DNA from 2 places in the Thalassotalea sp. PLHSN55 genome. Region 2 is predicted to be linked to the other one. Evidence: predicted binding sites of a transcription regulator. Region 2 holds the regulator's gene; the other holds the start of a gene.

Region 1 (3,214 bases), on a different contig from region 2:
AGCAAAAATTTTCAAGATATTTATCCATTGTGCTAAATGTCACCAAAAAAGCAGCGTTCAAGCCAACGTAGTAATTCGCATTTCCATCTAACATGCGTATAATATGGCTTTAAAAATTTTTAGTTGGAAAGCACCTTGTCATCACCACAAACCAATTTACGTCAGGCAAAATTTACCATTAGTGCCCCAGACATTCGTCATTTACCTTCCGATGGTGGTGTTGAAGTAGCGTTTGCGGGTCGCTCAAATGCGGGTAAGTCGAGTGCGTTAAATACGCTTACTCACCAAAAAAGTTTGGCAAGAACCAGTAAAACCCCAGGACGCACACAACTGATTAATATTTTTGAAGTCAGCGAAGGTCGTCGTTTAGTCGATTTACCAGGCTATGGCTTTGCCAAAGTACCAATGGCAATGAAAGAAAAGTGGCAAAAAGCCTTAGGTGAATACCTAGAAAAACGTGACAGTTTAAAAGGCTTAGTGGTATTGATGGATATTCGTCATCCGTTAAAAGATCTTGATTTAGACCTTATTCATTGGGCTGCCGATAGCGACTTACCCATCTTAGTTTTATTAACTAAGTCTGATAAGTTGTCACAAGGCAAAGCGAGCACACAAGTATTAAGCGTAAAAAAAGCATTAGCTTCTTTAAACGCTGACTTAAAAGTTCAAGCATTCTCGTCATTAAAGAAAACGGGCTTAGAACAAGCAAACAATATTATTTGTCAGTGGTTCAATGAACATGACTTAACAGATACTGACGCAAACGCTGAAGAATAACCTTTTCAGTCAATCAACATTAGCAAGCCCAAGTGAACATTTTACTTGGGCTTTTTTATTGCCTGAAAATTAGTCCGCAGTAAAAAACAGGCAAAAAAAAAGCCGAAGACAATTTCTTCGGCGGATATAGCTATGGGGAAAGCTAAATATATAAAATAATTACAACAAGCGTTCGTTAAGAGAACAACTGCATTATAGAGCACATACTCTACAAAAGTAAAGTACTTACTCTAATTATTTTACAAATTTGTCAAATAATGTGCACTTACGTCACTTAAATATTAAGTCTTAATTAACGCAACGATCAATTGTCGCCAAAACCCTACCGCAAGTAATTGTATCAATGTCCAAATACTTTACACTTTTATAAATGTACAAATTTGTTAAAACGCAAGTATTTGTAAGTTATGAAATTTTACTTTTGGAATGAAGATTGCTTAGCCATTACTGAAAAATATGTTTGATATCAAATAGAAAGGATAAACAATGAGCAAAGTAACTATAAAATCACTTATCGCAACATTAGTATTAACTGTAAGCTGTAGCGCAAGTGCAGCACTGATCACTCAAGAGTTTAATAATGGCGACTCTTTGGCTGATTGGGGTGTTGATAGAGCGGCACCAACAGGGTTTGAAATCATCAATAATGAATTAGTCATGTCAATTACTGGCCCTGCAGATAGTGATGATTTTAGAAATACACAAGGAATGAAACTTGATATCGGCGAGTCTACTTTCATGTCAGTAGATATGTTTATCGATTCAAGTTGGGCAAACGACGAACGTTACGGCGGCTTTTGGTCAGTCGCGTACGACAGTGCTGATGTAATTAGTGCTTACCCTATTTTAGAGTTTCAAGGGCAAAACAATGGTGTAGTTGCCGCATGGGACAACTCGGGTTGGGCAGAATTTAGCACCTTGTTTAACTTTGATGAATTCAACACCTTCAGCTTTGAAATTAATGATTTAGGCGTTGATTATTCAATTAACGGTGTCAAAGTACATTCAGACACTACAAGCGATATTCAATACTTCGGTGACGTGATTTTAAATGCCAAATATGAAGGTAGTGACTTTACCGTGAAGTATGACAACTTAACGTTTGGTAGCGTTGACGTACCAGAGCCTTCTACCCTTGCTATTTTAGCCTTAGGCCTAGTCGGTTTTGCGTCTCGCAAAGTTAAAAAATAAGCATTAACGCTTAAATAAGCCGACCAAAAGAAGCACTATACTCAAGGTTATAGTGCTTTTTCTTATTATTTTTCGATAAGATAAGCCCTTCCATAGAGTTAACTTTATTAATAAAAATCATTACTTCCGCTAAAACAAGTCTAAATAGCGATAAAACAGTGAAAAATGCCGCTATTTTCAATTTACCTTTCCAGTTTAAAAATACCGTCTATACTAAAATTAGTCGTCTTGACTACTACTGCTATTACGATTAAAAAACGGCATTAAGCACATGTATTTTAGGCACAAGTTGGCACTGGCTTAAAAGATGGAACATGGAATTAGAAGGAATACCTATGAAGCGCCTATTAAGTAGATTTTCGATCATTCAACTTTCTCTGATCAGCTCAGCAATTTTAACCTTATTTATTTTAGTATTACTGGTGCAAAATTTAGGGCAAAAGTGGCAAGAGTCAACCATTCTTGAACAAGATATTGAGTTGATCACCTTATTAGATGCTTTAGAAAAAGTCGCACATAATCACGCGGTAGAGCGTGGTTTAACCGCGGGATTTTTGGGCAGTGGTACCGACGCCGCCCGCACCAAAGTAAATGCCCAAAGAGAAAAAGCCGATCAGTCGATTCAAGCGCTAAAAAGTGCTCAAGCAAGTTTAACCTTTGACAACGACATCATTGATGATCATTTAAGTATTTTATTTACTTATGAACAAAAGAAAGGTGCAATTCGCCAACAAGTCAATCAACAAAATGCGCCAAATGCTTTTCATTTTTACAGCACGCTAAATAAGACTGCGGTTGATCTAGCGGTTATTTTAAAAAACCAAATTAAACACCCGGTATTGTCCAAAGAATTAAGTGCCGCATTTTTATTTGCCCAATATAAAGAACGATTAGGGCAAAATCGCGGCATTATTAACGGCATATTAGCTAAAAAAAGCTTAAGCAATACTGCGCAAAAAGATATCGTGATGTATAACTCAGATATGCAGCTACTCAATAGCTATTTGCATTCTACCTTAGACAGTCAACAAGGTAATGAGCTTACCACCTTGTTGCAATCTAATGATTCAGCAAACATCGCTAAAATCACCAATGTATTGCTTACCAATAGTATGCCCGACTTTTCAGCGTTACCAGAACCTTCCGCTTGGTTTCCTATGGCAACAAAACAAATTGCGGGCATAAAGGGCATGCTCGATAGACAATGGCAAACCATTAAAAGCGACGGCCAACATTTATTAGCACA
Region 2 (3,214 bases):
GTCATCAGCGTCTAAATAAACAATGTTAAGCTCAACCGCGTTTGGCAGGTAATCGATAATCTCTGAGACATCGCTGGGTAACTCGGGCAAATTACGCACATCTAAGCTAACCGCAACATTTTCATAGTCGTTAATCACGGTATGGGTTAGGGCGGGTAGCAGGTTAACGGGGATATTATCAACGCAATAATAGCCTAAATCTTCCAAAACCCTTAAGGCAACAGACTTTCCTGACCCTGAACGGCCACTTACTATGATTAACTTCATTTATTTATTGTTGTTGAATAAATTCAAACAATTCCTGGTCGGTGGTGCAGCTTCGAACGCCTTTGCAAATTTGTTTGTCACTAAAGAGTTTTGCTATGCTTTGCAGCGTATTTAAATGTTCTTTGCAGCTTGCTTCAGGCACAAATAAGGCAATAAAAATATCCACTGGACGGTTGTCGACAGCGTCAAAAGCAATGGCTTCCGCAGAGGTGACTACCACGCACACTATTTTTGAACTAGTGGGGAGTCGGCCATGTGGAATGGCAATGCCGCCGCCAATACCTGTGCTGCCCATTCTTTCGCGTACCATCAAACTTTCTAATAATTCTTGTTGCGAAATATCGTCGAGCTGTTCTGCCGCGGTAAGGCATATTTGTTCTAAAATACGTTTTTTACTTGACCCTGAAACTGCACAGTGAGTGCAGTTTAGGGTTAAAATGTCTTGGAACTTCATAATTTTTTATGGCTGGGGTTAATTAGTGCTGGCTAATTTTGCCTTTATATTTAAGGATTTGACGATCTAATTTATCAACTAGTGCGTCGATTGAGGCGTACATATCACTGTTTACAGCTGATGCGTGAACTTCACTGCCATTTAAATGCACCGTTGACTCAGCTTTTTGATTTAATTTTTCGACGGTTAGTACAACGTATACGTTATTGATGTGATCAAAATGACGCTCTAATTTAGCAAATTTTTCGTTTACGTAGTCGCGTAAAGAGTCTGTAATTTCTACATGGTGTCCAGTAAGATTGATTTGCATAGACTTAAATCCTCATAAATTAGTTACTAAAGTAAGCTTTTTCGTTGGTTTGAAGGCGGTATAGACAATGACTCGCGATATTTGGCTATAGTACGCCTTGCGACATTAATACCTTGTTCTGCTAATATTTCCGCCATTTTGCTGTCGCTTAATGGTTTCGATGGGATCTCCGCAGAAATAAGTTTTTTGATTAATGCGCGGATAGCTGTTGATGAACATTCTCCCCCGTTCTCGGTACTAACATGACTTGAAAAGAAGAATTTAAGCTCAAAAATTCCTCTTGGCGTATGCATATACTTTTGTGTGGTAACACGAGAAATGGTTGACTCGTGCATATCTACCGCTTCAGCGATGTCATTTAAAACCATAGGGCGCATGGCTTCTGGGCCATGTTCAAAAAAGCCTTGTTGGCGCTGAACAATACAGTTTGACACTTTTAATAAGGTATCGTTTCGACTTTCTAAACTTTTAATAAACCACTTGGCTTCTTGCAAGTTTGAGCGAATAAATTGGCTGTCGTTTGATGACTTCATAGTGCGTGTCATCGCAGCATATTGTTGATTAATCGAAAGCTTTGGCGCAGTATCTGGGTTTAATTCAACCACCCAGCGACCATTTTTCTTTTCCACTGATACATCGGGTATAACGTATTGGTCATCTTCTTTGATAACACTGTCGCCAGGGCGCGGATCTAAGGTTTGAATTAGGCGAATAACTTCACGTAACTGATCTTCTTTTAAGCGCGTTTTGCGCATAAGTTGACGATAGTCACGGCTACCAAGCAATTCAATATGTTCACTAACGACTATTTTGCTTTCTTTAAGCCACGGCGTGTCATCGTCGAACTGGTTTAATTGAATTAATAAACATTCGGCAATTGAACGCGCACCAACGCCGATAGGGTCAAACATATTGATGCGCTTTATGACCGCTTCAACTTCGTCTAACTCAACGTCTTCGATGCCAACACTTTCTAAAATATCTTCACTAGTAACAGTTAAGTAGCCAGCATCGTCAATTGCATCAATAATCGCGGTTGCTATGGTGAGATCGGTATCGCTAAATGGGGTTAGTTCCATTTGCCAGCGCAGGTGATCTTGAATTGAGTCGGTGGTTTCACCTTGGTAAGTATAGTCTTCAGAAGGTGCGCTGCTTACCCCTGTGTTTGAGGTGCCGGCACTATAGCTTTCATCCCATGTCGTATCGATATTGAGTTCTTCAGGAATATCGCTTTTATCCATAGCTTCTGTGGTGCTAATTTCATCTATGGTTGGCGCAGAATCTTCACTACCATCGGTTGCAGCTGGAGCAGCTTCAGTGGCATTTGCTGAAAACGCCTCTTCTAAGTCGTTACTGCTCTCGTCTTTTGTGGTGGGAGCACTTTCGTCAACTTCTAATAGTGGATTGCTTTCTAAGGCTTCTTGAATTTCTTGTTGTAAATCCAAAGTCGACAATTGCAACAGCTTGATCGCTTGTTGCAATTGCGGGGTCATGGTTAGTTGTTGTCCAATTTTTAGTTGTAGTGTAGGGCGCATCTACGTAATCATTTTCCTGTTGATTTTATTTTTTATCATGAGCTAAGTTAACTACCATGTGTTCAAATAATCTGTCCTATGGATATAACTATAGCGTGAATTGCTCACCAAGGTATACATCTCGTACATGTTGATTAGCGAGAATTTGATCGGCGTCACCCTCAGCTATTAATTCACCATGACTAACTATATACGCGTGTTCACATACATCGAGTGTTTCTCGTACATTGTGATCGGTAATTAAAATGCCGATCCCTCGATGTTTTAATTGTAAAATAATTTTCTTAATATCGCCGACTGAAATCGGGTCGACACCTGCAAACGGTTCATCTAGCAAGATAAATTTAGGATCTGCCGCTAGTGCTCGTGCAATTTCAACACGACGTCGTTCACCGCCAGATAAGCTCATACCGGTATTGTCTTTGATATGACAAATGTTGAATTCTTCTAATAAGTGCTCAAGTTTTTCTTCTTTTTCAACCGCGGAAAGATCTTTTCGCGTTTGCAGTATCGCCATAATATTATCGTAAACCGATAATTTGCGAAAAATTGATGCTTCTTGTGGTAAGTAGCCAATGCCTTTGCGTGCACGTTCGTGCATAGGCAGTAAAGTTAAGTTTTCATCATCTAAAGTAATGCTGCCACTGT

The links. Region 2 encodes sigma-54, which starts transcription at its own class of promoters, with help from an activator protein. Its sites were predicted from a motif close to GTTGGCACGNNNNTNGNNT; they were not measured.
Region 1: ACRRSQ_RS07985 (PEP-CTERM sorting domain-containing protein) is a predicted target of sigma-54. The motif match lies at 1,198-1,216, and genes of this name have one in related genera.

What each region holds. Positions count from the first base shown of each region.
Region 1 covers NZ_JBPDIH010000003.1:516,075-519,288, forward strand. Annotated here, with positions in the region: gene yihA (ribosome biogenesis GTP-binding protein YihA/YsxC) at 136-777, shown strand; gene ACRRSQ_RS07985 (PEP-CTERM sorting domain-containing protein) at 1,264-1,968, shown strand; gene ACRRSQ_RS07990 (methyl-accepting chemotaxis protein) at 2,304-3,214, shown strand, end outside.
Region 2 covers NZ_JBPDIH010000006.1:141,097-144,310, reverse strand. Annotated here, with positions in the region: gene rapZ (RNase adapter RapZ) at 1-267, opposite strand, end outside; gene ptsN (PTS IIA-like nitrogen regulatory protein PtsN) at 272-721, opposite strand; gene hpf (ribosome hibernation promoting factor) at 744-1,031, opposite strand; gene ACRRSQ_RS13175 (RNA polymerase factor sigma-54) at 1,058-2,566, opposite strand; gene lptB (LPS export ABC transporter ATP-binding protein) at 2,655-3,214, opposite strand, start outside.